Linked DNA regions of Lacibacter sp. H407. The main gene of each other region encodes a partner of the protein of the gene in region 2 in a complex. Links are inferred from orthologs where the notes say so. Each region holds a gene or a part of one and is shown on either strand. Other genes may lie near its edges. The genes, in order: pheS and pheT.

Region 1 (15,270 bases), 540 kb from region 2 along the record:
AGCTTTGCAGCATCTGATTTTTCAGGAGCTCTTAATTTTACTTTGTCTGTATGTAATTCAGTTTTCACTCTTTACTTTTCTTGTGTTCAGTTGCTCAAAACTGGTTTGAAGTTAATGAAATGTATGAAGCCCGCCGTCGTTGGGTGTTATCACCAAAGACACATGCATATAGCCGGGTTTGATTTGTGAAAACTTATGCGGTTGGTCGGGAGACACAACCTCGGCGTGTTTTTCTATGAAATACCAACAGGTACAAAAACGGCGAAAAAACCGCTGTTAGCAGCATTACTCTGAGTTTCTTTCTTTAATGTAAACTCCCGGTGGCAGGTTTTGGGGCGGTTGCGGAATATTTGGGTTCTTCTTTCTAAACTGATTTATTTCTTTTCGTTTTTTCTCTAAAGCGGTTGGGTCTTTAATAAAAATATCCACAATCTTTGAGGAAACGTCGCCTTTCAAAAAGAATAGCTCAAAAAGATAAAAGCGTCCGTCTTCGTTGTAATAAATTACTTGGTCAATATTGAAACTGTCTTTATAATTTTTGTAAGAGGTCTGAAATAGAACTTTTGTTTTCACTTTTATTTTCTTTATATCCTTTGAAAGCTTTTCAAGCTGCTTGGTTTTAGCTTTACGGTCAGTCTCTGATATGAACGTAAAGTAAGCGATTGCCTTGTGTACTTTTTGCTGTTCCAGAAAAGAAGTGACATTTTTTGTCACACTCAAATTGACTGTGTCAATCGGATCTGGCTTGTCAACTCCAATTCTTAATTGCGCAGATAACGAAGAATGAATAAGTGTAGAAATAGCAATAGTGACGAGAAATTTCAAGTGATCTTTTTGCATAGGAAAGACTGTTTATTTACTCCTACCGATCAGGGCTTTTACAGGTTGGGAATTAGTATTCCGTCTGCCCACAACCGCTGCTGATTGAAAATATGTTGATGAAGTTAAGTACAAAAGCTGATAGTAATTCGTCGGCTGGAACTGAAGCTGAGATTTGCAATGAGCTGATGTTACAAAGTCAAGCCCAACTTGCATAAAACCCAATGTTGCCTGCCGTTTTACTTCGTGCTGTTACCTGTGTCAATATCAAGAATAAAGTCTGTCCAACCATCTGGTGGGTCTATTTGTTCACTTCCATATATTTTTCCATTCTCAACTTTATTGATAATTATTCCATCAAGTCCAATGTTGTTGTTATGCCATTTTATTTGTCCGTACTTTGTCAAACAATAAATGCCTGAATTATAAGCAACTAATAAATGCTCGTCTGAAATCGTAAATCCGTCAAAGTAACCATTGAAGTCTATAAAAAGTACAACACTTTTTGTTGATAAGTCATACAAATATAAAAAGCCACTTAGTCCAACCGCAACAAATCTGTAAAATTTTATTGCTTCTTTTTTGTAAGAACAAGAGTAGGAATATCGAAGGTCAAGTATAGCTAATGGATTTTCTGTTTTATAAATTGTCAACCTGTCCAACAACTTTGATTTTGTCAAGTCGCCAAAAGAAATTACTTGGCAATCTATGTCAGCACTTATCGTTTCGTTGAAAACTAATCTATAATCATTGTCATTCGTTGAATAGTCCGAACTATCAGTGACAACTTCAATAGAATTTGTCTTGTCGTTTGTTTTATGTCTGTTGAATAAATTAAATTTCATTTCAGTTTGTAATGGTGGTCGTCGAAAATGGCAGGTAACTCTTAAATATATGCACCTCCTTGTAAAATTCTTTCTGATAGCCAATGCTTATTTATACAAGAGCGAATTTAATTTTCCCCCTCCACAAACCGATACCCAACGCCTCTTGCCGAATGGAAATAAACCGGGTTACGGCTGTCTTCTTCAAAATACTTACGGAAGTTGAGGATGAAATTGTCGATGGTACGTGTTGTAGGATAAACGTTGTAACCCCAAACAACCTGCAGAATTTTTTCACGGGTCACCACTTCGTTCTTGTTTTCAATGAGCAGTTGCAGGAGCATGTTTTCTTTTTTGCTCAGCTGAATTGTTTCGCCTTTAAAGTTGACGGCCTCTTGCGCTTTAAAATCAATATGGTTATTGCCGAAGCCGTAGCTTTCGCCAATGGTATCTTTATCCTGTATCTTTTTGTTTTTCTCGATCAGCTTTTCAACACGCAACAACAACTCTTCGAGATTAAAAGGTTTGGTGAGGTAATCATCGGCACCTTTCTTTAAACCCAGCACCCGGTCGTGTGAGGTATTCTTGGCACTCAACATCAAAATGGGCACATCGTTCTTACGTATGCGGATACTTTCGGTTGCACTGATACCATCCATCTCGGGCATCATCACATCCATAATAATGAGATCGAAATATTCATTCTCCACAGCTTTAAGAGCAGCCACACCATCACCGGCCGTCGTTACTTCATAACCTTCCAGTTCAAGATTTAATTTCAAAGCATCGAGTAAATGCTCTTCATCTTCCACGATTAAAATTGATGCTTTGTTTGTGGCCGACATATGTGTAGTGTTTAAAACTGAATTACAAAAATACTTCCACGTGGGGTATTGTTCATCACAAATATGTCACCATTGTGATCGGTAATGATCTTGCGGGTAAGGTACAAGCCAAGCCCGGTACCTTTTGCTTTGCGTGTGTTTTCGTTACCGCTGCGGTAGAATTTTTCAAATATCTTCTGTTTCTCTTCGTCGGGCACGCCCATTCCCTCGTCACTTACTTTGATCTGTGTTGTATCGTTATCATCCATCAGATCAATATACACCGGGCTTTCCTTGGGAGCATACTTCAACGCATTATCAATGAGATTGCTCAGAGCGATCTGGATCAGCAATTCATCGCCTTCAATGTACAGATCTTTATCGGCACTGGCTTCAATACGCCGGCCCGGATAGCGGTTCTTATAATCGCTCACTACGGTTTCCACCACATCGGCCAGATTTACTTCTTCATGCTCCCGTTGAAAATTCTTTTCTTCCATTTGTGAAGCAAGGAGAATATTATTGGTGAGAATATTTAACCGGTTGGTTTCGCTCAAAGCACTCAACAATAGTTTCTGTTGTTGTACTTCATCCAGTTTACGACGTAATACCGTTTCAATGCTGAGACGTGTAGTGGCGATGGGGGTTTTTAGTTCATGCGTAATGGCCATCATAAAATTCTGCTGCAGGGCCGATACTTCAATTTGTTTACGGATGGAGCGATACACAAACACGGCACCTGCGAGGATCAATGCAAGAAAAGCAACACCTTCACCTATAAATTTTGCTGATTGTCTTTTCTGGAATTGCAGTGCTTCATTGCGTAGCAGATCGTACTGCGGATCGTCCAATTTCAATTGGGCCAGTTTCAAAGCAGTCATATCAGCGCTTTGTCGTTCCAAAGAGATAAACCACCACACCAAGGCAGCCACTACATAAATGAGAAGGATCCAGAACCAGAAGGAGAAATTGCGGAAACTATATACTTTGTTGGTATAAGCCATTACTGTTTTGCTTTTTCAATACGCACACCGGCATTCATTACATGTAACAACGGATTATCACGCATTGTTTGCTGCAGCCGGATGGTATAGTTGCCCTGTTTTGTAAAACGGAGATCGTTGAACAATGGATAACGCACTTCCCAGATATCGCTCATCCCGGTACCGATCCATTCGCCGTTTTGATTTTGAAGGGTTAGTTCAAAGCGTTCTTTCTGAAACGTACTGTCGCCGGGTTGGCGGGTAGAAATATAGAGCCAGATATTTTTATATGCATACGCATCGGTATGTCGCAACGTTACAAATACATTGTAGGGCGTAACGGTATCGGTAATTGTAAAATTGATCTCGGGTTGCAGGCTGTAGCTCCATTCGTGTTTCGGGATCTCCGCATTTTTTTCAAATGTATCCATGGTGCTGCAACCGGCAAGCAAGATCACTGCCAGTAAACAACTGAGAAAAATACTTTGTGTAAGGGTCTTCAATACGGGGAAAGGTTTCAAGCGAATATTTTTACAAATGTAAATACCTGAGCAAACAAAATCCAAAGAAAACATGAAAGGAAAAAGAGACAAGGTAAAAGGCATAAGGTACAAGGTGTAAGCTACAACTCACAAATCCCAGCTCCTAATTCCCAAATCTTAACTCCTGCTACAGGAATAGTACCCTGTCAAACCGGGTCTCTTGAATTAAAGAATATTCAACACCTGTTCTTTTGCTTTTTCCAGTTCATCTTTCATTAATACCACCAGCTTTTGAATACCTGAATCGTAGGCCTTGGCACCGGTTGTATTTATTTCACGTCCAATTTCCTGCAATACAAAGCCCAGCTTTTTACCTTTTGAATCGTCGTTTTCTTTGAGGATGTTGAGGAAATAATCGCAGTGATTGCGGAGGCGCACCTGCTCTTCGCTGATGTCGATCTTTTCAATATAGTAGATCATTTCCTGTTCGAGTCTGTTGGCATCGTAGTTCTCTTTGCCCAATTGTTCTTCCATTTTGCGACGCAGCTCTTCTTTCATTTTATGCTGACGCAACGGTTCCAGTTCAGAAATTTTTTCCTGGTAGGCGAGTATATTATTAATACGTTCGATGAGATCTTTTTCTAAAGCCGCACCTTCCAGCAGGCGATGCTTGTTAATAGCATTGATCGCATTTTGAAGCGTTTGCTTAAACTGCCCGTATTGCTCTTCACTTAAAATATCAGTGTTGGGTACCACCACATCCGGTAAACGTAACATGGCAGCCAATACATATTCACTCAACCCGATATTTAAATCATCGGCCACTTCTTTCAATGGTTGAAAATAAGCTTTCGCCATTTCTTTATTGATGGTGATAGCGCCATTGCCTCCATTTTGCTTTAATAAAATATTGCAATCGATCGTACCACGCATTAGTTGTTCCGACAACATGGTGCGGATGGCAAACTCGTATGGTTTTAATAAGGGAGTAATTTTTAAATTGAGTTCAAACTGTTTTCCGTTGAGAGATTTTATTTCAACCAGGAAGGTCTTATCGCCGGCAGCTTCTTCGGTTCTTCCAAAACCGGTCATTGATTTAAGCATAGCTTATTTTTCAGCAATGTAAAGAATTTCAGTTGTTCCAACTGATTTTATTAAGAATCGTAAAAACAGGCATTTTGCAGAAACTGATTTTTATAAAATGAACTGGATCGAAAACAGGAGAGTTGTTGTTGTGATGCGTAAAACTGTGGAAGAAGATCGCTTCTGCAAAAGCGGAATTGTATAAAACTAAAAAGCCCGGAAGACACCGAGCTTTTATGATGGATGGGTTAGTAAGTACCAGGAAATTTCTTTCCCTTCACAATATTAAAAATAATTTCTCCGATATAAAAAATTTTTCAAAAATATTTTATGCACATTTTAATTTTGTCTGTGGAAAAGGGTTATGGAATTTTAGCATCTTTTGCGGTTGATGTGTTTCGTTTTTTTTGAAAACAAGTAAACAGTAAAACAGGAAATTGATTTTTATAGTTTTTATTGTTTCGCTGTAACATAGTGTTGGCAATAGTTTCAGCGTTGTTGTTTTTGTTGTGCTGTTTGTTTTAAAAAGTAACGTACCTGTTTTTTTGATTTGAAAAAGCAGAAAGAGCCAGCTGTTTTTTTACGATCAGCAACCAAAAAAAGGCTCAAAAAAAAGTTTAAAAATTTTTATCCAGAACCTTGTTTTTACCCCGAAAAAACCCAAAACGGATTCATTTGAACGTAATACTCGGGCAAACACAAACCATATTACCTTTGGTGAAAATCAGTTTATGAAGTTTCCTTCACCGGTTCCGGTACAATGGATTGCAGAATTAATCAACGCAACAGTTACTGGAAATACAAATGGGCTTGCAACAGGAATCAACGAAATACATAAAGTTGAAACCGGTGATCTGGTATTTGTAGATCATCCCAAGTACTACGATAAGTGTATTCACTCAGCTGCAAGTTTTATAATCATCAATAAAGAAACGGATGTACCTGAAGGAAAAGCATTGCTGGTATGTGAGCAACCGTTTGAAGCATATCTCAAGATCGTTCGGCACTTTCGTCCGTTTGTTCCATCTGCAACTCTCATCAGCGATACAGCTGTAATTGGTGAAGGTACCGTTGTAATGCCCGGTGCCTTTGTTGGTAATCATGTAACCATTGGTAGCAATTGCGTTATACATCCCAACGTTTCTATTTACGATCATACAGTTATCGGTAACAATGTGATTCTGCATGCAGGTACTGTTATTGGCAGCGATGCATTTTATTTCAACACCAAAAAGAATCGTGATGTATGGTATAAAAAAATGGAAAGCTGCGGACGGGTTGTAATTGAAGACGATGTGGAAATGGGATCGTGCTGTACGATTGATAAAGGTGTAACGCATGATACGGTGATTGGACGTGGTACTAAATTCGATAACCAGGTGCATATTGGTCACGACAGTGTGATCGGCAAAAACTGTTTGTTTGCGGCACAGGTAGGCGTGGCCGGGGCTGTTGTAATTGAAGATGGTGTAGTATTGTGGGGACAGGCAGGTGTAAGCAAAACGTTGACCATTGGAGAAAATGCCGTGGTGTTTGCACAAAGTGGTGTGCCATCATCATTGGAAGGAAATAAATCGTACTTCGGTACACCGGTTGACGATGCATTGCAAAAGCGCAAAGAGTTGGTGTGGGTAAAACGTATTCCCGAAATATGGGAACGATTACTAAAGTTGGAATCGAAATAGAATCCACTTTTAAAATCTAAAACATACATTGGTTTTTGTGTTAGCTCACAGCTAAACGATCGCAGCTTTTTCCCTATTCTTCCGGCCAATAATCATACGGCAACTGATCGGCTAAATTTTTCCAGGCCCAGTAACCACTATTGATCACTTCCGTTTGTTCATAGAAAAAACCGTTTTCGGTAATTACAAATCCGTTTAGGAATTCAAGTGTTGAAAGTTGTTCTTTTGCCGAAGGAGGATATTTGTTGGCAACCAGATATTCTTTTTCCATGGGCGATAAGGTGTACACGATTCGGTATTTCCCAAAAAGGTTAATCTCTCTGTCAACACTATTGATCAGCACATATACCGCAGTATCGTAAGGATTTTCAAGTGTACTGATCTTGGGTTTGTTGGTCATGCTGTCGGTATAAACTTCTTCAATTACGAATCCGTTTTCAGCAAGTGTACTGTCGTAATAACAACGCATAAAATGCATGCGTGAACCGAGGTAAGCCTTTTCTCTGTTTTGCACCCAGATCGCTTTTTGTTCGGCTGTTGAATCCATCTCTGTATAAAATGCTACACCAACATAGGCGCTGAATTTTGTACCGTAATCATAAATAAATGAATCGAGCTGGTATTGAATTTTATAGCCCAACGCATAATTCAGTACTACTACTGGTTCTTCTGCTTTTACTTTTAATACATTGCGTTTACGGGAGAAGTAAAATTTTAATGCCTGCGGATTTTCAATGCTGCATTGTTTGGCAAATGGCGTGCTGCCGATAAAGTAATTCGAAAAATGAGATCCGTATTTTGTCCAGCCATCTTTTACTTCGCTGCTGGCCTGTATTACTACTTCTTCCAGTTTGTTTTCTTTCTTTTTTAAAACAATGGTGAGTTCATTGCTGTTATCCTGCGATGAACTGATACGCACACTTTCACTTTCAAAACCTGTGTAAGATATTACGAGATTATGCCCACCTGCAGGAACTTCTAACCGGAACTCACCTTCTTTATTGGTAATAGTTCCCTTGGTGGTATTTTGACAAAGCACCGATGCGTTTTCCATTGGAAGACGTGTACTGTCGTCGATCACTTTGCCTTTGATATAAAAATAGGATTGCGCTGAAACACAGAAGGAACAACAGGCAAGGATAATGGAGAGGATTGTTTTCATACGTGATCTTTCATTGAGCTTTAAAAATAAACAATTTTTGAGCCAACCATGAAATCTGTGCTCTTTAACTCATAAATAGCAACAACAACGCTGACCCAATCAAGGCCAATTCGATGAAAAACTGTACCCGTGGCTTTTCTTTAATAATGCGGGCGAATACAAAATGAACGAACATTCCTGTTACAGCAATTAGAAAAAGTGGTATTGCAATAAGTAATGCCCAGGATTCCGGATCGAAAAGATTTTCTACCGCAAGGAATAAACTGAATAATAATAAAAGCGAAGAGGTAATAAATAAGGGCGAATAATAAACTTTCATATCGATACAAAAGCGCCAACTATGTTAAACGATAAAATTCTTTCAGCCACTTACTCGTTCGCTCAATCGTTTCATCAATTGGCGTAAACCTGAAATCGGGTAATGCAGCTAATACTTTCGATGAATCGTAATAGGTTCTTACTTGTGCAGTGCTGGCTGTTTCTTTGGTGAGCAATGGTTCTTTGTTGCTGAACATGGCTTTGAGTGCTTCCATGCGCCACACCAATTCACCCATCCATGGTTTTGCAAAACGATTCGGCGGCCGTTTCCCCAATGCAGTTGCAATTTTGGTAAACAGTTCCTGAAAACTTAAGTGTGTATTGCTTAACAAAAATCGTTCGGCTGAAATGTCGCTGTGCATCAAACGGATCATAGCTTCGGCCACATCTTTTGCATCAACAAAACCTGTTCCGCCGGTTGTGTACCACGGAAACTGTTCCCACATTTTTTTAAAGATAGCAACTGATCCTGTTTCCCAATTTGATTCGCCTAATATCACCGATGGATTGACTATAGCTGCATTTAATCCTTCACCAATGCCACGCCACACTTCCAGTTCAGATAGGTATTTTGTTTTGCCGTAATGGGAATTGTTTGTCTCATCGGTCCATTCTGTTTTTTCAGTGATTTGTTCGCCTTGGCGCAAACGTCCAATGGCCGCCACCGAACTTACATGAATGAGTTTTTCAATATTATGTTCCAAAGAGAGATTGACAATATTTGCTGTGCCTTCAATATTGATCTTGTACATCTGCTGCCGGCGACTGGAATGATACGAGACTACGGCTGCACAATGATACACCTGCCTGCAACCTTGCATAGCTTCATCCAATACCGACGTATCTAACACATCACCTTTGATCCATTCGATCTGTTGCTTTTCTTCTTCCGTGAGTGTGAGTGGCATGGAGTTTCGTACCAATGCTTTGATGGGCCCTTGCTTTTGTTGCAACAACTGTTTTAATAAAGCCGAGCCAACTAAACCTGCGCCGCCGGTAACGAAAACCATGATGGAATGGATAATTTAATAATGGAAAATGTAAAATTAGGGGCTGCGTTCGATTATCAACTATCAATTATACAATTATCCGTTGTACTTGTAATAGCCCTCGCCGGTTTTGCGGCCAAGCTTATTTGATTCCACTTTTTCTTTTTGTATGGGTGATGGTTGTAAACGTTCAGGGTTACCTAACTGTTCATATACGCTGCAGCTTACAGCATAGTTGATATCGTTACCAATAAGATCCATGAGTTTGAACGGACCCATTTTAAAACCACTGGCTTCCATCAATGCATCCACCGTTGCAAAATCGGCAACGCCGTCCTCAACTAATTTTAATGATTCAATGTAATAAGGTCGGGCAACACGGTTTACGATAAAACCCGGTGCATCTTTGCAGATGACAGGTGTTTTGTTCATCTGCTTTGTTAACGCAATTAACTGTTCGATCACTTCTTCTTTGGTTTGATCGCCTTTTACCACTTCCACTAATTTCATGATCGTAGCGGGGTTGAAGAAATGCAAACCTGCCACCCGTTGTGGTTGCTGTATTGATTGTTGTAACAATGAAATGGAAAGAGAGGATGTGTTGCTGGCGAAAATTGTATCACTGTGATTGATCTCTGCCAGTTGATTGAACAAGGAAATTTTTGCTTCCGGTTTTTCAATGATAGCTTCAATGATCACATCAGCAATACAATTGTTGATATCACTGATGTATTGAAGATTGCCTTTTATAGTAGTGCGTTGTTGTTCCGTTATTTTTTCTTTTGAAACTAAACTATCCAGATTAGCATTGATGGAGATTTCTGCTTTTTGCAACACTTCTTTATTGAGATCAAACAGCAGTGTATAAATGCCGCTTTGTGCAGCAGCTTGTGCAATACCGCTGCCCATTGTTCCTGCACCGCAAACGCAAATTGAGTGAACCATGATTAAACATTAAGGGGTAAAGATAATTTCAGTAATTGAATTCCGCTTAGAAATGTATTAATTTGCATGACTCAAAATTTACATGTACTTCAGACTAACCTGCTTTTTATCCGCAGTTTTTTTCTGCATTTTTTCTACCGCCCAAACATCTGAGTGGTGGGAGCGTAACGTTCGATGGAATGGAGTAACACACTGGCGGCATTATATTCAATTCAGCCCTGCTCATCTTGGACCAAATGCATTGCCTGTTCCTTCTGTTACAAACGGAATAGCAGATAGCAATCATGCTGTAACTATCGCTGCTGCCGGGCACTTTATGCCGGGCGACCGTACATTCAATGCAGTGATAAGAGGCAATTACTCTATTGTAAAAAATAAAGTTTCGGTTGATGCGATGTGGGTGCCGTTAGAAACGTATCGAATGAGTCATGCATTAAAAGAAGAGCGGCATGTATTTTACCTTGCTTACAATAACCGCTCAGCAATAGGTGATGTTCACATGAATATTAATATACAGTTGCTCGATCCTTCTAAATATAAAAATACGCTTGCTGTGAGGGTGGGTTATCGTTATCCTACTTCTTCAAATGTAGCTTCTGCACGCATGACGGACGCACCCGGTTATTTCTTTGATGCATCAACAGGTGGTTCTTTTTCAAAAACTAATAAGTGGAGATACATGGCTATGGCCGGCTTCCTGGTTTGGCAGTTGAATAATGATATACCGCAGAATGATGCATTTCTTTTTGGAGCTGGCGTTGAATACAATCATAATAAGTTCCAACTGCAGACAACCGTGGCGGGTTATCTTGGATATCTTAACGATGGCGATAAACCTGTAGTTGGCCGTATAAAAGCAGGTACTGTAAAGCCAGGTTTAAACTGGCAGGTGCAGTTGCAGCAAGGTTTCCACGATTTCAGGTATAGCAGTATTGAAGTTGGAACAAAGTATGTGTTTAAAACAAAACAATAAAAAAGCAACAGGTAAAACTTTTGCCTTTTCAGTAAATTCATGAATGGGTTTGTTTACACTGCTCCCGTAAACTGTTTCAAAAACCGCACATCATTTTCACTGAACAAACGAATATCCTTGATGCCGTACTTCAGCAACGCAGGACGTTCGATGCCCATCCCAAATGCAAAGCCTGAATATTTATTACTGTCGATGCCGCAGTTCTCCAACACTTTCGGATGCACCATGCCGCAACCTAAAATTTCCAACCAACCGGTTTTTTTACAAACACTGCAACCTTCGCCATTGCACAATAAACAACTAATGTCCATTTCTGCACTTGGCTCAGTGAATGGAAAATATGAAGGACGGAAACGAACTTTCACATCTTTCCCAAACATTTCCTGTACAAAAAAGTAGAGTGTTTGTTTGAGATCGGCAAAGCTTACTTTCTCATCCACATACAATCCTTCGATCTGGTGAAAGAAGCAATGACTTCTTGCACTGATGGTTTCATTGCGATACACACGGCCGGGAGTAATAATGCGGATGGGTAATTTGCCTTTCTGCATTTCATGGATCTGCACATTGCTGGTATGTGTACGCAGCAACCACGCAGGATCGGTGCTGATATAAAACGTATCCTGCATGTCACGTGCCGGATGATTTTCCGGTAAATTAAGTGCTGTGAAGTTGTGAAAATCATCATCAATTTCCGGGCCTTCCGCAACGGCGAAGCCTAACCGCTGAAAAATATTCACCATGCGGTTACGCATTAAACTGATGGGGTGACGACTTCCAACGGGTAATGCATCGCCAGGCAAACTAAGATCGATGCCGGCGGCAGTATCTGTTTGTCCATCACCATTCAATGCTTTCCACTCTTCGTATTTTGCTTCGGCGAATTGTTTGAATTCGTTCATGCTCTGGCCAAACGCTTTCTTTTGTTCGTTCGCCACATTTTTCATTTCGCCCATGAGCGATTTCACCAAACCTTTGGTACCAAGAAATTTAATGCGGTATTCTTCCAGTGCTTTTGCACTGTCGATCTGCAATGCCTCAATTTCTTTCCGAAACGTTTCAATCTGTTGTAACACCTGTTCCATGCTGCAAAGATAAGGTCTCAACCACGATTTGGGAGGATTTTGCTGATGAAGAGGATTGAAAAAGAAGCAGGGATGTTGAATGTTTTTACATCCTACATCGTACTTCATACATCGTACATCTTTCTTATGTTTGCCACCGAAACAATATTACATGAGTGATTCACAGATGATCGAAGATTTTTTGCAGCCCGTTGACTTATCGGCGGTATTGGGCGATGATGAATTAAATGCAGCACAACTGGGCCGGAATATCCAGACCTATGCCTTTCAATTTCCTGACCTTGATAATGTTGATCTTGTGTTGCTGGGCATTACCGACGAACGTGGAACGGGGAATGGTATATCGTTGTGTGAAGCACCCACGTTGATCCGTAAACATCTGTATCGTTTGTATTACTGGCATACAGATGTTCGTATTGCTGATATTGGAAATGTACAATCAGGAGCATCGGTAAAAGATACATATGCAGCTGCGAAAGCGGTGATTAAGGAATTAGTAGATGCCGGAAAAAAAGTGTTGATCCTTGGCGGCAGTCATGATCTTACATTGGCGCAGTATGGTGCATATGTGCAGCGTCAGCAAATTATTGAAGCCAGTTGTGTGGATGCATTTATTAATCTGAATAACGATACACCCATCCGCAGCGAAAACTTTTTGCTGGAGATGTTAACGGGTGAACCCAATTTTATCCGTCATTACAACCACATCGGTTTCCAGAGTTATTTTGTTCACCCCACAATTTTACAAACCATGGATCGCCTTCGGTTTGATTGTTTTCGTGTAGGTGTGGTAAAAGATGCACTGGAAGAAATGGAACCGGTGATCCGTGGATCGAATATGTTGAGTATTGATATGACGGCTTTGGCACATGCCTATGCGCCGGCCAATCGTACAACACCTAACGGATTAAACGGAATGGATATTTGTACACTCACCCGTTTTGCCGGCATGAGTGAGCAATTAACTACACTTGGTATTTATGGATATAACGCCAAGCTGGACAAAGATGAATTGACTGCTATCCAGATCGCACAGATGATCTGGTATTTTATTGATGGCACCAGCAAAGCCAAAACAGAAGCTTCGTTGGAAGACAGGCATCAGTTCACCGAATATCATACTACCGTTGCAGATATTGATGCGTTGTTTTTACAAAGTAAAAAAACAGGACGTTGGTGGTTACAACTGCCGAATAAAAAATTTATTGCCTGCAGTGCTACCGACTATCAGTTAGCCATTCATAGTGAAATACCGGAACGTTGGTTGCGGGCACAGGAGAGAGATTGATAAATTTTTTAATTATAATACCTATGTTTAGAAAAATACCAATAGCTTTTTTGCTGATTTATACAACTACGTCGAGTGCCCAAACTGCAACCCTTGGTGACTTTGGCAAAAGAATGTATTTCCATTTGTTTACTGATTCTGCCCATCCTGTAGTTTACGATTTTGCGAAATCATATAGTTCAGTGCTCGTAGAAAGTCCCGATACGAGCGCACAATGGACAGTTTCTTATGAGGCAAATCCAAAGCCTGACACGTTAACGTACAGCAAACATTCACTGTTTATTCCCAAACATCCTTATTTCGAAGCAGAATATTTATATTGTACGTTTGAGATAACCATGAAGAAATCAAAGCACTACTCGCCATCAATTTACGACCTATACTTGTCTTTTACATTTGATAGCAAGCAAAAAGCAATTGCAGCATTTGAGAAACTATCTTTTATTTTAGATGGATATGGTACAAAAAAGGAGACCTCAAATAATTTCGGTCTACTATTTGCGAAGTACTATTATGCTGCTGATTCTTTGTTATATGATCAGGTACAGTTTGCACTTGTAAACGATCAGTTTAATAAAAACTTATATCATCTCTATTTTTCGAAGTGGATAAACCTATTTAATACCGATAGAACTATTTACCAGTTTTGGTTCAATGTTCCAGAATAATTTACGCAATACGTCTTTCACGGAATGAGTCCCCGAAAGGCATCGATATCAGGCTATTCTATTGATAGAATCTGATAGAAAATATTATTGAAATGAAATTCATCACCCGCTTTCTTCATCAACAATAATTTCCCCAACGGTGCATCGGGCGAGAGTGCGATCACTGTTTTTTCGTTGATCGTTATTTTTCCCAAACCAAGACTGAGAAAGAAAATTCCTTTGTTGGTCGTGATGATGCTGCCTCTAACAGCTTGTTCTGTTTGCAGGGTTGGATCAATTTTTTCAAGTACTGCTTTTTGCTGCAATGCATCCTGCAACTGGCGGCTGTTATTCTCCTGTTCAATCTGCAGCATCGCCAATGCCGTTTCATGTTTATCGCCTGCTGTGCGTTTGGTTTCGTTTCCTGCACTGTCGGTTAAATCATGTAATTGCTTTTGCAGCAAACTGATCTTGGTTTGAATGATGGCTGCACATTGGCGGTATACGTTTTCTTTGAAGGACATGTCATTCAAATGTAGAGAAGAAAAACGATTCAACCGGAATTCGTGAACCGGTGAACAGAAACAGAAAGAATGTATATTTATCAGCAAAATAATAGCTGATGATCCTCGTCAACCAAAAGGTTCTTCTTCTTTGTTTATCGGTTTTCTTTTTTTCGTGTACAGCACAAAAACAAGTGCGTCAATCTGAACTGCAGCAGAATCTGATCAATGATACTGCATTGACCAATGCGTTTGTTGGCATTGCTGTGTATGATACAGACACGAAGCAATTTATTCATCAGCACAACAGCAATAAATATTTTGTACCGGCCAGTAATACAAAGATTCCGACGTTATATGCCGGTTTGAAATATCTTGGCGAAAAGTTGCCGGGTATTCAATACAAAGAACAGAACGATACATTGTACCTGCAGCCAACCGGTGATCCTACTTTTTTGCATATCGATTACAAGCAACATCCTGTGTTTGATTTTCTCAAACAGCAGAACAAGCCAATGGTGATGAATAATCATAACTGGAAAACGGAAGCCCTAGGGTTTGGTTGGGCCTGGGATGATTATGCCAGTTATTATATGACGGAGCGGAGCCCGATGCCGGTTTACGGAAATTATATCAAGTGGATCCAGCAACGGACGATTG
Region 2 (15,493 bases):
AAGAGGGAAAATTCACCAATGGGTTCGCCGGTAGAAATATCGCCTAAAATAAAAATATCATTTTCATTATGCTGCATGGCTCTGAAACGGCCCGATAAAACAATATAAAACGAATGGCCTTTCTCGCCTTGCTGAAACAGGTATTGCCCTGCTTCAAATTCAAGAATGTTGGTGAGCTGTAGAATATTCTCCAGCTGCTCTTCATTCATTTTTCCAAATAAACGTTCCAGCGGCTGGCGGCAAAGCGATTTAAGGCTGAGTAGTTGACTCATGAAACTGACAGATAATCGTTAACAATATGGCTTGGGTTGTTTCAGAAGGAATGGAAAAATATCTGTTTGAAGATATGGTTTATTTGGAAGTATAGTTCATGCAATGAACTTTACATTTTACTCACCGTGTAGAGCTTTAATTGGCAATAAAGCAAGAGAGTTTGAGAAAAGCATTTTGATAGTAGGAAAAAGGTCAACCCCTTTTCTTCGGCACAGGTTTCTTCTTCACCTCAGGTAATTCCGATACTTTGGGATAAATATCTTTCATGCCATCATCGCCGTAAAAGCGCATCAACAGTTGCACGCTCTCATTGAGAATATTATAACGGTTGGCATTAAACTGCTGCATTTTATCGTTGGGCAAACGCAGATCAAAGGGTTGATTGCCTGCGAGCACTCCATCAAAATTGGGATTGAGTTGATTGAAGCGCAGCAGATCGATCACTAAATTTTTCGCCATTACCACCGAACTGAATTTTCCTACAATGGTTTGTACGCTGATGTTGGGATCTGTTTTCTCCGGTGCAAACACAGGAGCTGTTGGTTTTTTGCCATCGTTCACCATCGTGGTAATACCACCTTTGCCTTCCATGATGTAGTGCGTAGCGATAAACTTTTTTACATGGTTCCGGCTTTCGGTTGGTAAATAATATTGCAACTTCCAGAAGTCACGACTGCCACTTTTTTTAATTGCACTGTACACACGGCCGGGTCCGCCATTGTAAGCTGCTATCACTAATAACCAATCGTTGAGATCGTTATACAAGTAGGTAAGATATTTTGCGGCGGCATGTGTGCTGCGGAAATAATCGGTACGTTCATCGATCCAGCCATTCACATTCAATCCATATTCTTTGGCGGTGTACGGCATAAACTGCCACGGTCCACGTGCACCCACCCAACTGGTAGCATTGGTGCTGAGTCCGCTTTCAATTACGGCGAGGTATTTCAATTCATTCGGCAATCCGTATTGCATCAGTACATTATCGATCAATGTAAAATACGGGATGCCCCAGCTTTTCATTTTCTCCAGATTCTTACCATAGCGGTCAAGATAATCCTGGATAAAGCCCCATGCTTGTGGATGAATTTGGGCATCATACGAAGTGGAAGAGTTGAACTCCTTGTTCACGAACAAAGCCTGGAACCCATACTTCTCTACATTGCCTTGTTTTGTTGTATCAGCGGCTATGCCATTGGCAGCAGAATCTGTTTGTGCAAACGATCCATGCACACAACTGATAAAAACGAGGATGAGAAAAATTTTATACATCAGTAATTCTTACGATGCCTTGGAGGTTTTTAGTAACCCATCGGCAAGGCGGAGCAAAGATACTTCATCGAAATGCTTTGTCATGAGTTGAAGTCCGAAAGGTAAACCATTGCTATGTTGAAACAGGGGAATGGAGATGCCGGGGACACCCACAAGGTTGGCAAACACGGTATAGATATCGGCCAGATACATTTCAATGGGGTTGCTGTTTTTTTCGCCGATCTTAAAAGCGGTGGAAGGTGAAACGGGCATCAGCAAAACATCTATATCGCTGAATACCAGCTTTGTTTGCTCGTATAATTTGCGTCGCACCTGTTGTGCTTTTGTATAATACGCATCGTAATAACCGGCACTTAATACAAAGGTGCCCAGCATAATACGGCGTTGCACTTCTTTGCCAAAACCTTCGGAACGGTTAGCCGAGTAAAATTCTGTTAATTCTTCTTTCAACGGTACCGACTGGTGCCCGTAACGTACCCCTTCGTAACGGGAGAGGTTACTGCTGGCTTCGGCAGTAGTCAATACATAATAAGTTGGTACGATATAATCGATCAAGTCAAAGTCGAGTTCTTTCACTTCATATCCATCTTCCTTCAACCGGTTGATGAAATTTTTATGTGTTGTTCTTATCTCTTCATCCAACCCTTCGTGTTCCAGGGTTTGTTTGAAATAACCCAACACAGGTTTGGTAGAAGATGGTTGACTGATTGCAGCTGCATAATCAGGAACAGGTAATGAGGAAACAGTACTGTCGAACTCATCAGCACCTGCAATTACTGAAAGTACCAATGCTGCATCTTCAACAGAATTGGCTAATACACCGATCTGATCAAAGCTGGAGCCATAAGCAATGAGTCCATGTCGGCTCACTCTTCCATAGCTTGGTTTCATTCCAACAATTCCACAAAAATCGGCGGGTTGCCGAACGGATCCGCCGGTATCACTTCCCAAACTCACCATGCACAGATCAGCTTGTACAGCCACTGCAGAGCCACCCGAAGAACCGCCAGGTACTCTTGTTTCATCCAGTTTGTTTTTTACCGGACCGTACGCTGAATTCTCATTGCTGCTGCCCATGGCGAATTCATCACAATTATTCGTACCGATGATGATGGCATCTTCAGCTAATAATTTTTGTACCGCAGTTGAATTGTAAATGGAATGAAATCCATTGAGTATGTTGGAGGCAGCGGAGAGGGGGTGTTGCTGCCATGCAATTACATCTTTAATAGTAACTACTACACCATGCAGTTTGCCAGGTGTTTTACCTGCATTACGTGCCTCGTCCAACTCAGTTGCTCGTTTCATTGCTTCCTCTGCAAACACATGTACCAATGCATTGAGATGCTCAAATTGTTTGATTTGAGACAAGTAAAAATCAACGGCTTGTTTGCAGGAAGTAGTTCCGTCAAACAAATGCTGCTGGTATTCCTTTATGGTTGCAAATGGATACAATGAAGACGATCGCTTCAATACAATTGAAATGAAAAATAAAACAACAGACGAATGAACTTACTGTTTGTTCTGCGGAGGTGTGTCGGTAGTTGAGCTTTCCTCAATTTCCTTACGCACAGTGTTCTTGGCATCGTTAAACTCACGGATACCTTTACCCAAACCTTTCATCAGTTCAGGGATCTTACGACCACCGAATAACAACAGAATGATAATGGCAATGATGATGATTTCCTGTGTGCCGAGTACGCCTAAGAGTATGGGTTGAAAATTCATGATATAAATTTTAGAGGAACACAAAGTTACAGTTATTTATAACGCAGGCTTCGAAAGAAACCATAAAAAAAACCTTCCTGTTAGGGAAGGTTTCAATGCGTTTTGTTTCAAATGAGTTTAGCGGATAAAATTCTTACCACATTTACCTGCTTTGCCGTTAGCCGCCTGGTATGGCGAAATACCCCTGTTACAGGACATTAAAAACAGTGTAATGACAGTAAGTGCTACTAATACCTTTTTCATGATCGTAACCTGATTTTAGTTTAAAAATAGAGTAACGAAATTTCAAAAGGTATGGGATTATAAGGAATGGTTTAGATTCCGAGCTCGTAAATATAAGAACGAAATCTGATTATTAAAAGTATAAAGGGGGAAAGTTTTCTTTCCCCCTTTATACAAATATGCTTGAAACGATGATTATCTCATGCGCTTTTCCTTAATACGGGCACTTTTACCACTTCTTTCACGGAGGTAAAACAGTTTTGCACGGCTTACTTTACCTACTTTGTTCAGCAAAATAGAATCCACATTGGGAGAGTTTACCGGGAAAGTACGCTCAACACCAACACCATCAGAGATCTTACGCACTGTAAATGTAGCAGTTGCGCCTTGGCCTTGACGTTTAATCACGTCGCCACGGAAGCCCTGGATACGCTCTTTACCACCCTCAACGATCTTGTAGTTCACAGTAACGTTATCACCTGCTTTAAACTTGGGATGTTCTTTCCCAACAGTTAATTGTTCATGTATAAATGCAACAGCGGCGTTCATATCTCTTAATTTTTAGGACGGCAAAGGTAGGGGGTTTTTGCAGGAATTGGTAATTTGTTGGTAGGAATTTGGAAAAAAAGTTGAACCCCTGATTCCAAATCCCCAATTACCGATTCCTTTTCTATTATCTCGCTACGTTTACCGCTCTTTTTTCTCTGATCACAGTTACTTTGATCTGACCCGGATACACCATTTCTGTCTGTATCTTCTGCGCCATTTCAAAACTTAATTTATCTGATTCGGCATCGGTTACTTTTTCAGCTTCTACAATTACTCTCAACTCACGACCTGCCTGGATGGCGTATGCTTTTTCAACACCGGGATAAGCCATTGCAAGTGTTTCGAGGTCTTTGATACGTTGCAGGTACTGCTGCATGATCTCACGACGTGCACCAGGGCGTGCGCCACTGATGGCGTCACAAGCTTGAACGATCGGGGAGATCACATACTGCATTTCCATCTCATCGTGGTGAGCACCGATAGCATTTACAACCGCCGGATTTTCACCATATTTTTCAGCCAGTTTCGCACCTAACAATGCGTGGCTTAATTCCGTTTCTTCTTCGGGTACTTTACCAATATCGTGTAACAAGCCGGCACGTTTTGCCAGCTTCGGATTCATACCTAATTCAGCAGCCATGATCGAACAAAGATTGGCTGTTTCACGGCTATGCATCAACAGGTTTTGACCATACGATGAACGGAAACGCATACGTCCCACCATCCGGATCAACTCTTTGTGCATACCATGAATACCCAGTTCAATAACGGTACGTTCGCCGATTTCCATTACCTGTTCTTCTAACTGACGACGGGTTTTTTCCACTACTTCTTCTACACGTGCCGGATGGATACGTCCATCGGCCACCAAACGTTGTAAACTTAAACGTGCTACTTCACGACGAAGCGGATCGAATGAAGAAAGGAGGATCGCCTCAGGCGTATCATCAACGATCAGATCAACACCTGTTGCAGCTTCAATGGCACGGATGTTACGACCTTCACGCCCAATGATCTGGCCCTTTATTTCATCGCTTTCAAGGTTGAATACAGTTACGGTATTTTCAATGGTTTGTTCAGCTGCTGTACGCTGGATCGACTGGATCACGATCTTACGGGCTTCTTTATTTGCTTTCAGCTTGGCATCTTCAATAATTTCCTGTTGCAACACCAACGCTCTTGTGTGCGCTTCCTGTTTCAGGCTTTCTACCAATTGATTCTTGGCTTCTTCTGCACTTAAACCGGCAATTTTTTCGAGACGACGGATATGCTCTTCCTGGTGTTTTTCCAGTTCCGTACGCTTGAGGTTTACCACCTCGATCTGGCGATTGAGATTTTCTTTGATGGCTTCGTTTTCCTTGATCTGTTTGTCGAGGTTGGCCTCTTTTTGATTGATGGATTGTTCTTTCTGACGGGCACGATTCTCGCTTTCGTTGATCTTGCGGTTTCGCTCCATCACTTCACGATCATAATCCGATTTCAGTTGAACGAATTTTTCTTTTGCTTCCAGTTCCTTTTCCTTACGGATGGTTTCGGCCCGCAGTCCTGCTTCTTTAATGATGGATTGTGCCTGCAGATCGGCGTCTTCAAGTTGTTTCCTTGTATTTTTTGCGAAGATGATCTTCCCCGTTACCACTCCTATAATGAGTGCAACAGCTCCTATAATAATGTATAAAATTACTGGTTCCATTTTTGTTGACTGGTTTGTTGTTTGTTATCGGCAAATCGTTCCGTTCTATGGCGTTAACTAAGTTCATAGTGGGACAATAGTGAGCGAAAGTACAGAAAAAACAGGTAGAAAACGGCGAAAGCAACGGTCAAAGATCGCCGCTTTCGCATTGAAGCGCAATTTGTTCTGTTAAAAAAATGCAGATGGTTTGAGTAGTGGGATGAAAAACTATCCTTGTTGCAATAACTGATCGATCTGTTGTTCGAGTTTTTGCAAAGCAGCTTCACTGCTGGCTTGATCGGTTGCTTCGGTACCGGTTTTGTTGCCTGACGTTACATCGGTTGCATACCAGATGAGCACCATCGAAATATAGTCCTGCATATCCTTGCCTGCAAAACTGGTACGATATTCGAGCACTTTATCGTTGATGATCTTAACCGTTTTACGTACATGCTCTTCGTGCTCCGGACTTACTTTGATCCGGTAGCTACGATCGCCGATAACAATATTGATGGGAATTAATGAATCCATAATACCAAAATATGAAAAGGAAGCTATATATTAGATACTCGTAAAAAAATACCTTCTCTATCATCCGTTGCCAACTTTCATGAAACCGCACCGCTTTACTTATCTCTAAACCAACCTCAGGACATGTTTGCAAAAGTTAAACCACAAGTGTTTATTGATACACTTACGCTTGAACTTTCCACACCGGAGAAAACCGGGATCAAAGCTTTGCTGCGGGATGAATCGGGTATTGTATGCCGACGAATGGAAGCTGCTACTACCACACATCGCTCAGTTACTTGGAATGGTTTGAATGATCTGCCCTACGGCATTTACACACTTGAGCTGCAACAAGGAGAAGATGAGATGAAGATGCGTATCATCAAACGGGTGTAATTATTCAATAAGCAATGCTATACAACGATCGATCTCTTTGATGTAAAGCGACAACTTTTTTTCCAACTCCTTTTTTTCCTTATCATCCAAATGCTGTTGCGATGCTTTCAACATGGCATTCTGCATTTCAAGTACTTCCACTTCCTGTTTTTTCTCTGATTGGGTTTCTTTCAAACGCATCAACTCATTTTTCAGCTTCGCATTTTCTTTTTCCAGCTGCTGGTATTTTTTTACCAGCAACTGCATTTTTTGCTGAAGCGATTGGATATGTTGATCGAGTGTGGTCACAAAGCTGCTCTGTTTAGTTGAACGGTATTACTTTCTGATTTCTGCTGCCAGTTGTTTTTCCAATGATTGTACCAATGTATTCATCATCTTCTCTGTTTCATTATCGGTGAGTGTTTTTTCATCGTCCTGAAACACAAAATTGAGTGCCATTGATTTTTTACCTGCACCAATTTTTTCGCTTTCAAATACATCAAACAACGAAACAGATTGTAAGCGGCTCACTTTTGCCAGTGCAATAGTTTGTTCCACTTCTGCAAAGGTTGTTGCCTGCGGAATCACTATGGCCAGATCTCTTTCAACCGCAGGGAAACGTGCAATTTCTTTGTATTCCAGTTTTGCTTTAGCTGCCAACTGCGTTAAAATATTCCAGTTAATATCAGCAAAGTAAACCGGTTGTTTAATGTCGAATTGTTTCAAACGATTTGTATCCACAATTGCAACGGTTGCCACAACCTGTTTTTTGATCTTGTATTCTACACCTCCACTGAATCCAGCTGTTGCCTGCATCAGTTGTGTTTCAGCTTTTAAACCTGCCTGTTGCAAAATACTATTCACCACTGCTTTGAGATAGTACACATCTGTTGCAGATGCTTTCTGTTTCCAGGACGCTTCTGTGTTGCCGGATGTATAAATCGCAATATGGTCGGTTTCAAAATACTTGCCTGTTTCAGAAGTAGTGTAGGTTTTGCCAAACTCAAACAAGCGCAGATTGTTATTTCTGCGGTTGAGATTAAAAGAAACGCATTGCAATCCTGTTTCCAACATCGAAGGACGCATCACATTCAATTCTGCACTCAGGTTGTTGAGCATTTTTACAGTAGTGGCTAATACTTCTTCACTGTACCATGCACTGTTAGCAATAGAGTTGGTGAAAATTTCGTGAAAGCCCTGACCAACGAGTACATTGCTGATCTTTTCTTTATATGCAAAGCTTGTTTGATCTGATTCGGTGGAAGGAGAGATGGTAATGCTGGTTGGAATCTCCACATTATCTAATCCATCGATCCGCATTACTTCTTCCGCTAAATCGGCAGGAATTTCCATATCCGGTTTACTGAAAGGTGCAGCTACCCACAGTTCATCAATTGAATCTTTGATGATCTCAAATCCCAGCGACTCAAATATTTTCTTTACTGTATCGGGATGATAATTTTTACCACTGATCTTTTTCAGATAATGATATTTGATGGCGATCTGTGTTTTCTGTTTTGGTGTTGGATACACATCCACTACATCACTTGCAATTTCACCACCACCTAATTCTTTAATTAGTAAAGCAGCACGTTTCAACACGTTCACAGTATTGCTGATATCCACTCCTTTCTCAAAACGGGTGGCTGCATCGGTACGCAGGTTATGACGGAAGGATGTTTTACGTGTAGTGATGGGATTAAACCATGCACTTTCTAAAAAGATATTTTTCGTTGCTTCTTTTACACCACTTTTCATGCCGCCAAATACACCTGCAATACACATCGCTTCTTCTTTATTGCAGATCATCAGATCTTCGCTGCTCAGCTTGCGTTCTTTTTCATCAAGCGTTGTAAATACAGAACCTTCGGGTAAATTCTTTACAATTACTTCGCCGCCGGTAATGGCATCTGCATCGAATGCATGCAATGGCTGACCGGTTTCGTGCAATACATAGTTGGTAATGTCTACAATATTATTGATTGGTCGTACGCCAATTGCTTTCAAACGTTGCTTTAGCCAATCGGGACTTTCCTTTACTGTTACATTGCTGATGCTTACACCTGCATATCGCTGACATGCTTCTTTATTTTCTATCACCACACGAATGGGTAACGATTTATTATCAGCTTTGAAGCCGTTTACAAAAGGCGATTTAACGGTATAGTTTTTCTTATCGTGAAAATTCAAATAAGCAATTACATCACGTGCCACACCAATATGGCTCATGGCATCCATGTGATTAGGTGTTAATCCAATTTCAATGATCCAGTCGGTATAAGGTTTGAAATAATCGGCGGCCTCACTTCCAACACGCACATCATTTTTCAGGATCATAATGCCTGCATGGCTGCTGCCCATGCCGATTTCATCTTCAGCACAGATCATTCCATGGCTTTCAACACCACGGATCTTTGCTTTCTTCATGGTCATTGGTTCGCCTGAAGATGGATAGATGGTTGTGCCAACAGTTGCTACGATTACTTTTTGACCAACCGCCACATTGGGTGCTCCACAAACGATCTGCAATGGTTCGGCAGCACCAACATTTACAGTAGTAAGCGATAATTTATCTGCATCCGGATGTTTTTCGCAGGTCAATACTTCGCCGATCACCAGGCCTCTCAATCCGCCTTTGATCTCTTCGTATGCTTCCATGCTTTCTACTTCCAGGCCAATTGATGTGAGGATGCGGCTCAAACGCTCCGGTTCCACTTGCACAGGTAAATATTCCTGCAGCCATTTATAACTGATCGTCATTCGTTTACAACACTTTTATTCAGAAAGCTGCAAAGATAATTCTTTGAAGCCTTGCTCACGCAATCACTTTTAAGGGTTTTTGCTTATGAAAAATCGATTAAAATCGTCTAACAGTAAGCGGTAAACGAAAGTGCTGGTAATAATCGGAAACGAACGGCTGAAACCCTTGCTGTGGTTGATTTTTACAAGATTTTTTTGCTGAAAAAGAGGCGAAAGTTCATATTGTAGTTTGCAGCAGATGACCAAAAAAACGGTTCAAAATCTTTCTGCACAGCCGGTGTGCAAATAGTTCTGGAAAGGGCGAAGAAATAAATTAAATTGAGGATAACAGTAGTTAAAAATGTGAATGGAGACAATATTTGGGTGGATAACCGTTGAATGAATGTGAATAGAGCTTGCATAAATTTTACAAAAGAAATGTTTTTGCAGTCAGGTCTTTTGCATTTACATTCGTCGCCCTTGTTCCGTAACAATTGCTTAACATCAGAATTGCCGAAGCGATTGCAGGAAAAGGAACCCAAAATCACAAACTTGCATTTTACAGCGAAACATGGATCTTACTAACTTAAACAAAGACCGTAAAACAAAGAGAAAACCTGCTCTTGACCTTTCCACAATGGTGTATGGGAAGGTGCCGCCACAGGCCAAAGAACTGGAGGAAGCAGTACTAGGTGCCGTGATGTTGGAGAAGAGTGCGTTTGATGCGATCAGTGAAATTCTGCGCCCGGAATGTTTTTACGTAGACTCACATCAGCGTATTTTCAGAACCATGCAAAGTTTAACGGCCAAGAGTTTGCCGATCGACTTGTTAACGGTTGTGGAAGAGCTGAAGTTGAAAGAAGAACTGGAGATGGTAGGCGGTGCTTACTATGTAACCCGTTTGACCAATACAGTTGTTTCAACTGCGAACATTGAAGCGCATGCACGTATTATTCTGCAAAAATTTTTACAACGTGAATTGATCCGCATCAGTGGCGAGACCATTGGTGATGCGTATGAAGAAAGCACCGATGTATTCGATCTGCTTGATGATGCAGAAAGTAAACTGTTTGAAATAACCAATAACTATCTCCGCAAAAACTTTGATTCGTTTGATAATGTGTTGATCAAAACCATTCAGCGTATTGAAGACATGCGGAACAAACAGGAAGATATTACCGGTGTGCCAAGCGGCTTCCCGTCAATGGATCGGGTGATCTACGGATGGCAACCTTCGGATCTGGTAATTCTTGCTGCACGTCCTGCCGTGGGTAAAACTGCATTTGCGTTGAACCTGTTGCGGAATGCAGCGTTGAGTCCGTCGAAGCCAACACCTGTTGCCTTCTTCTCGCTTGAAATGGGTGCTGCACAGTTGGTGCAGCGTATTCTTTCGGCCGAAAGTGAAATTATGCTGGAGAAAATTTCCCGTGGTAAACTGGAAGATCATGAAGTGCAGCAGTTGTATAAAAAAGGAATTGAACGTTTGGCAAAAGCGCCCATCTTTATTGATGACAGTGCGGCGTTGAACATTTTTGAATTGCGTGCAAAGGCCCGTCGATTGGTAAACAAGCATGGTGTGGGATTGATCATCATCGACTATTTACAGTTGATGAGTGGAAGCGCCGGTAACAAGAATACCAACCGTGAACAGGAGATCAGTACCATTTCACGTGGTTTAAAACAATTGGCAAAGGAATTAAGTATTCCCATTATCGCATTGTCGCAGTTGAGTCGTGAGGTTGAGAAACGGAAGGATGGTAACAAGATGCCACAGTTGAGTGATCTCCGTGAATCAGGTGCCATTGAGCAGGATGCGGATATGGTGATGTTCCTGTATCGCCCCGAATACTATGATATTACGTCGAACGAATTTGGCGAAAGCAATCGTGGTGAAACACATATACGTATTGCCAAGCACAGAAATGGTTCGCTTGAAACAATTAAGCTGCGGGCGTTATTACATATCCAGAAATTTGTGGAAGATGATTTTGGTGACAATATGGGCAGTGGTGGATTCGGCGGACCACAAGGGCCAATGCCTGGTGGACCGGGTATGATGCCGGGTGGTGGTAACTGGAAGCCGGTTCCTACTGATGAAGGCCCGAAAGTATTTGTACAGAAAGGCAGTAAGATGAATGACATGAATTTTGATGAGGAAACGCCGTTCTAGATTTCGGATTGCCGATTTACGATTTTAGATTTGTGTCCTGCTAAATTATTGGCAGGACATTTTTTATGGCTTTACCTTTTTTTTACCTTGAATCGTTTGATGCATCGCAGCAACTCATTACGTTGAATGAAGAAACATCAAAACATGTTGTGCAGGTGTTGCGCATGAAAGAGGGTGAATTGTTACAGCTTACTGATGGAAAAGGTAGTTTGTTGTTGGCGAAGATCACGGATGCACACAAGAAACATTGTACGGTTCAAGTTCAATCTACAAGTTATAAACCCCAAGCTGCACGCAAAATAACCATCGCCATTTCGTTGGTGAAAAATGCGAATCGCTTTGAGTGGTTTTTGGAGAAAGCTACAGAGATAGGTGTTGCTGAAATTATTCCTTTGCTCTGCGAACGCACAGAACGGCAGCATTTCCGTTTCGATCGGATGAAAGGAATTCTTGTAAGCGCCATGTTACAAAGCCAACAGACATGGTTGCCTGTTTTACACGAGCCGGTAAAATTTGAAAATGCTTTACGTCAGACTTCCCCGTCTAACGGAATACTTAAACTTGTTGCCCATTGCGAAGAAACAGAGAAGAATTCATTGAATAAAGTCCTGAGCGAAGTCGAAGGGTCAAATTGCATTATCCTCATCGGTCCCGAAGGTGATTTTACCACTGCTGAAATTGAATTTGCACTTCAACAAAATTATCAACCTGTTGCGTTGGGTGAAACAAGACTACGTACCGAAACAGCAGGAATAGTTGCTGCTACATTATTGTGCATTGCCTAATAGCAGAAAATGCAAAACTGAAATATTGTTTTTTAAATTTAATAGGCCGACCTTACAATTGGTTCTATTTATCTCTGCCGCAAAATTTTTCTTTCATTTCTAAAACATGAGAATATGAAACGGGATATTTTATCTGTTGGCGGTATTGTATGTATTATTCTTTCTATTTTCTTTTTAGCGTATCTCTTTGTTACTTCTCTTACAAAACAATTTTTCAACGAAGTTCCTGACTATGCTGATACATGGATGGCCACGCCAGCAGCATTGAACAAGTAGACAGCATTGCACAGGCTGCTATACAATTCAAATAATTCAGTAAAAAAATTATGTTGGAGCCGAGGTTAGGGGAGACGAAGAACCTCACCGTGGTTCGCACAGTTGAAAGCGGAACCTGAATGAGTAGATCAGTTCACAATTTTGTTAGCACAGCTGCTACTGGCAAAAGCTTCCGGTTTGGCTTTAAAGGCAAAGCCCATTCCAAGAATATAGCCCATTGCTTCACGTAAGGCTTCGTTGCTTTTGAAGTGCGGATTGGTGTTAATGTCGGCATGTACTTCCATGTCAACATCATACTCTGTAAAGAGCTCGCATAACTCATAGGCAATTTCAATGCTCTTGGCCACTTCAACCAACATCCGTTCTTTGATGGAATACTTCTGTTTGGTTTTCTCGTTGTGGATGAACATAAAGCCACCATGACCTTCCCGCAGGAATACAATCACCGTTGCAAATTCTGTTTCGCTTCCTTTTACCTGGCTGTCGGTACCAATACATACTTTCAAGCGAAAACCTCTTCCCGTTTCCCTGAGAATAGCTGTACGCACTTCCTCTTTGATCGGGAGTTTGATGTGTTCGCCGTTAAATTTTCTCCAGTTCATAAAATGGGGTTTCCCTAATTTACGAAACTATTTCCGGCTGCTGCAAGTTTGTGGAGTTATGTGTTTATTAACAGTTGGGGATAAACGAAGAAGACGATAGACCACAGACCACAGACCACAGTCAATAGCAGAAGCTTTGTGTTGATTATTCATTCTGTAAAAGTGAGGGCTGTGTATTGATTTCTCCCCTTTGGGGAAATCAAGAGGGGCTGTTTAATACTGCCCTGTACTCAACATTACAAGCGTACATGCTTCCATTGGTTCGATGTTATTTTTCACTGCGAGTTGTTGCAGTTCTTCATTTTCTGCACCGGGGTTGAAGATGATGCGTTTAGGATGCAAGCCGAGAATATAATCGTAGTATTCTTTTTGGTGTGCAGGGTTCAGATAAAGTGTAACGGTATCAATATCTGAAAGTGGTAATTTTTCTGTTTCAATTTCTACAGTAGCTACCGTTCCTTTGTGCTTTCCGATTCCAACTACTTCATGACCTTTTGCCAACAAACTTTTCATTGCAAGGTAGCTGTAGCGATGTGGTTTGTCGGATGCACCGAGTACAAGTGTTTTCTTTTTCATGTTGCAAAGTTACGATTGTATTCAATGCTTTTTCGAGTGTGATTCTATCTCAAATAAATCATCATATTCGAAATAAATAACCAGATAAAGACTACAGCAAACGTGATGAACAACGTATTCATCAGTACTTCGCCAATTTTAAAGATGAGCTTGTTGGGAATTTCATACATCGGGTAATAAGCAAATTGTGTAATGACTTTCCCTGTCCAGTAGGCAGCGATCAAACCGGTTATTGCAATGGCAAGTTGACTGCCATTCTTTAATTCATCTGCAAGTAAGAATGAGATCAAGCCAAACGAAAAATTTAAACCTTGTATGTAACGGCCATATGTTTTTGCGATTTCCTGGTTAAGTGGTTTTAGTTTCTTGATATCGTTGTACCAATCGAAAACTTTATGACGAACGTAAGGATAAACCAAGGCGGTAAAAATTTGTCCGGCAGCACCAACATAAATAAGCCAGTTGGGGATTGTGTAGTTCATAACAATTTATTTATTGATCACTTATTTCAAATGCACAAACTCTCTCAGTTTCAGGAATTGCAATTCACGCCAGCAGATATAAGTATACATGATGGCCATAAAAGGTGCAGCATACAGTAAAATAAACAAGCCAATACCAAGAGGCGTAAGCAACAAAAGGATAGCGGTGAGCCAATGATAATAAATACGCCAGCTTCGGCTGCCAGTCAGCTCCTGTTTAATGGCATGTGCGATCATGCTGATCAATTGCACAGCACCAACCGTATAGTAAGCAATAAACAAGAGATTGTTATCGCTGGTAAGGATGTAGCTGATTATAAATCCGGCAATGAGCAGAAGGTTAAGATAGAGTTCAATTTGTTTGAGCTGTTTCATTTTCAAATATTTTAATATTTCAGAAAAAAATGAAAGTATTGTGTTTTAAAAAAGCCGAAACGAATCGGCTTGTATTGATCGTAATCAATTATTTAAAGAGCTTCAACGCAGTACTGATGAACCAGTTCTCATCACTTTTCACTACAACATCCAGCATATTATCGGCATGCGCACCAAACTTTTTGATACCTGCAATCGTGTCAAGAAAGGTTTTTACTTCCTTATCTTTTTTGTCGCCATCCACTTTACTTAACTGATCCATCAGTTTCATCATGGGGTCTAATTCACGCTTCTTACGTTCTTTAATGATCTGGCGGGCAACTTTCCAGATATCCTTTTCCGCAGTGAAATATTCTTTGCGTTCACCCTGAATAAGTACACGATCCACCAAACCCCAATCAATCAGGTCACGTATGTTCATGTTCACATTACCCCGGCTGATATTCAACTGGGCCATCACATCGTCCTGCGTCAATGGATCAGGACTGATCATCAGCAATGCATGAACCTGTGCCATGGTGCGGTTAATACCCCAATGTGTACCCATAGCGCCCCAGGTGCTGATGAACTGTTGTTTGGCTTCCGATAGTTTCATGGCCCTAAGTTAGCAAACAATTCCGAATTTTCAGTAATTACTGAAAATTAATTTTTTAATAAGATCGACCGTGTGTAAGCCGTATCAACGGTTTGGCCAGGAAGGGTAGCGTTTTGACTGAATTGATGAAGAGATTGGTGACGCTTGACTTGCCAAACAGCCCTTGAATCAGTCGGCCGGTTTTTAAACGTTTGGCAAACTGTTGTTGCCAGTTGCGGCTGTAGAATTCTTCCATTTGCTGCCGGGTGATTTGCTGTTGCAGAAACGCATGCACTTGTTCAAACGCAAGTTTGCT

The links.
Region 1: the proteins of pheT (region 2) and pheS are in contact, whole or in part, in a crystal structure (PDB 6P24), measured with the Escherichia coli proteins. The link is inferred for Lacibacter sp. H407 from one-to-one orthologs.

What each region holds. Positions count from the first base shown.
Region 1 is NZ_JBBKTU010000001.1:882,147-897,416, reverse strand. Bases 10,157-13,017 are described here. They hold pheS (phenylalanine--tRNA ligase subunit alpha), read right to left. Parts: upstream 12,173-13,017; coding sequence 11,141-12,172; downstream 10,157-11,140. Other genes in these bases: WG989_RS03835 (formimidoylglutamase), read left to right, coding at 12,324-13,017; WG989_RS03845 (hypothetical protein), read left to right, coding at 10,197-11,087. In the rest of the region: WG989_RS03900 (GNAT family N-acetyltransferase), read right to left, coding at 1-68; WG989_RS03895 (hypothetical protein), read right to left, coding at 286-840; WG989_RS03890 (hypothetical protein), read right to left, coding at 1,059-1,664; WG989_RS03885 (response regulator transcription factor), read right to left, coding at 1,772-2,488; WG989_RS03880 (sensor histidine kinase), read right to left, coding at 2,500-3,471; WG989_RS03875 (gliding motility lipoprotein GldH), read right to left, coding at 3,471-3,971; WG989_RS03870 (YicC/YloC family endoribonuclease), read right to left, coding at 4,158-5,036; WG989_RS03865 (UDP-3-O-(3-hydroxymyristoyl)glucosamine N-acyltransferase), read left to right, coding at 5,747-6,700; WG989_RS03860 (carboxypeptidase-like regulatory domain-containing protein), read right to left, coding at 6,774-7,862; WG989_RS03855 (NAD-dependent epimerase/dehydratase family protein), read right to left, coding at 8,201-9,190; WG989_RS03850 (3-hydroxyacyl-CoA dehydrogenase NAD-binding domain-containing protein), read right to left, coding at 9,266-10,114; more of WG989_RS03835, read left to right, coding at 13,018-13,460; WG989_RS03830 (hypothetical protein), read left to right, coding at 13,484-14,128; WG989_RS03825 (hypothetical protein), read right to left, coding at 14,182-14,631; WG989_RS03820 (D-alanyl-D-alanine carboxypeptidase/D-alanyl-D-alanine-endopeptidase), read left to right, coding at 14,730-15,270.
Region 2 is NZ_JBBKTU010000001.1:333,655-349,147, reverse strand. Bases 6,647-9,730 are described here. They hold pheT (phenylalanine--tRNA ligase subunit beta), read right to left. Parts: upstream 9,359-9,730; coding sequence 6,935-9,358; downstream 6,647-6,934. Other genes in these bases: WG989_RS01465 (hypothetical protein), read right to left, coding at 6,647-6,907. Also shown: WG989_RS01510 (patatin-like phospholipase family protein), read right to left, coding at 1-272; WG989_RS01505 (lytic transglycosylase domain-containing protein), read right to left, coding at 466-1,545; Asp-tRNA(Asn)/Glu-tRNA(Gln) amidotransferase subunit GatA, read right to left, coding at 1,555-3,018; WG989_RS01495 (Sec-independent protein translocase subunit TatA/TatB), read right to left, coding at 3,058-3,273; WG989_RS01490 (hypothetical protein), read right to left, coding at 3,391-3,516; rplS (50S ribosomal protein L19), read right to left, coding at 3,691-4,044; rny (ribonuclease Y), read right to left, coding at 4,169-5,734; WG989_RS01475 (cell division protein ZapA), read right to left, coding at 5,942-6,244; WG989_RS01470 (hypothetical protein), read left to right, coding at 6,368-6,619; more of WG989_RS01465, read right to left, coding at 6,620-6,646; dnaB (replicative DNA helicase), read left to right, coding at 9,909-11,507; WG989_RS01450 (RsmE family RNA methyltransferase), read left to right, coding at 11,573-12,292; WG989_RS01445 (hypothetical protein), read left to right, coding at 12,407-12,568; WG989_RS01440 (ribonuclease H-like YkuK family protein), read right to left, coding at 12,697-13,170; WG989_RS01435 (CoA-binding protein), read right to left, coding at 13,384-13,746; WG989_RS01430 (hypothetical protein), read right to left, coding at 13,791-14,228; and 3 more genes.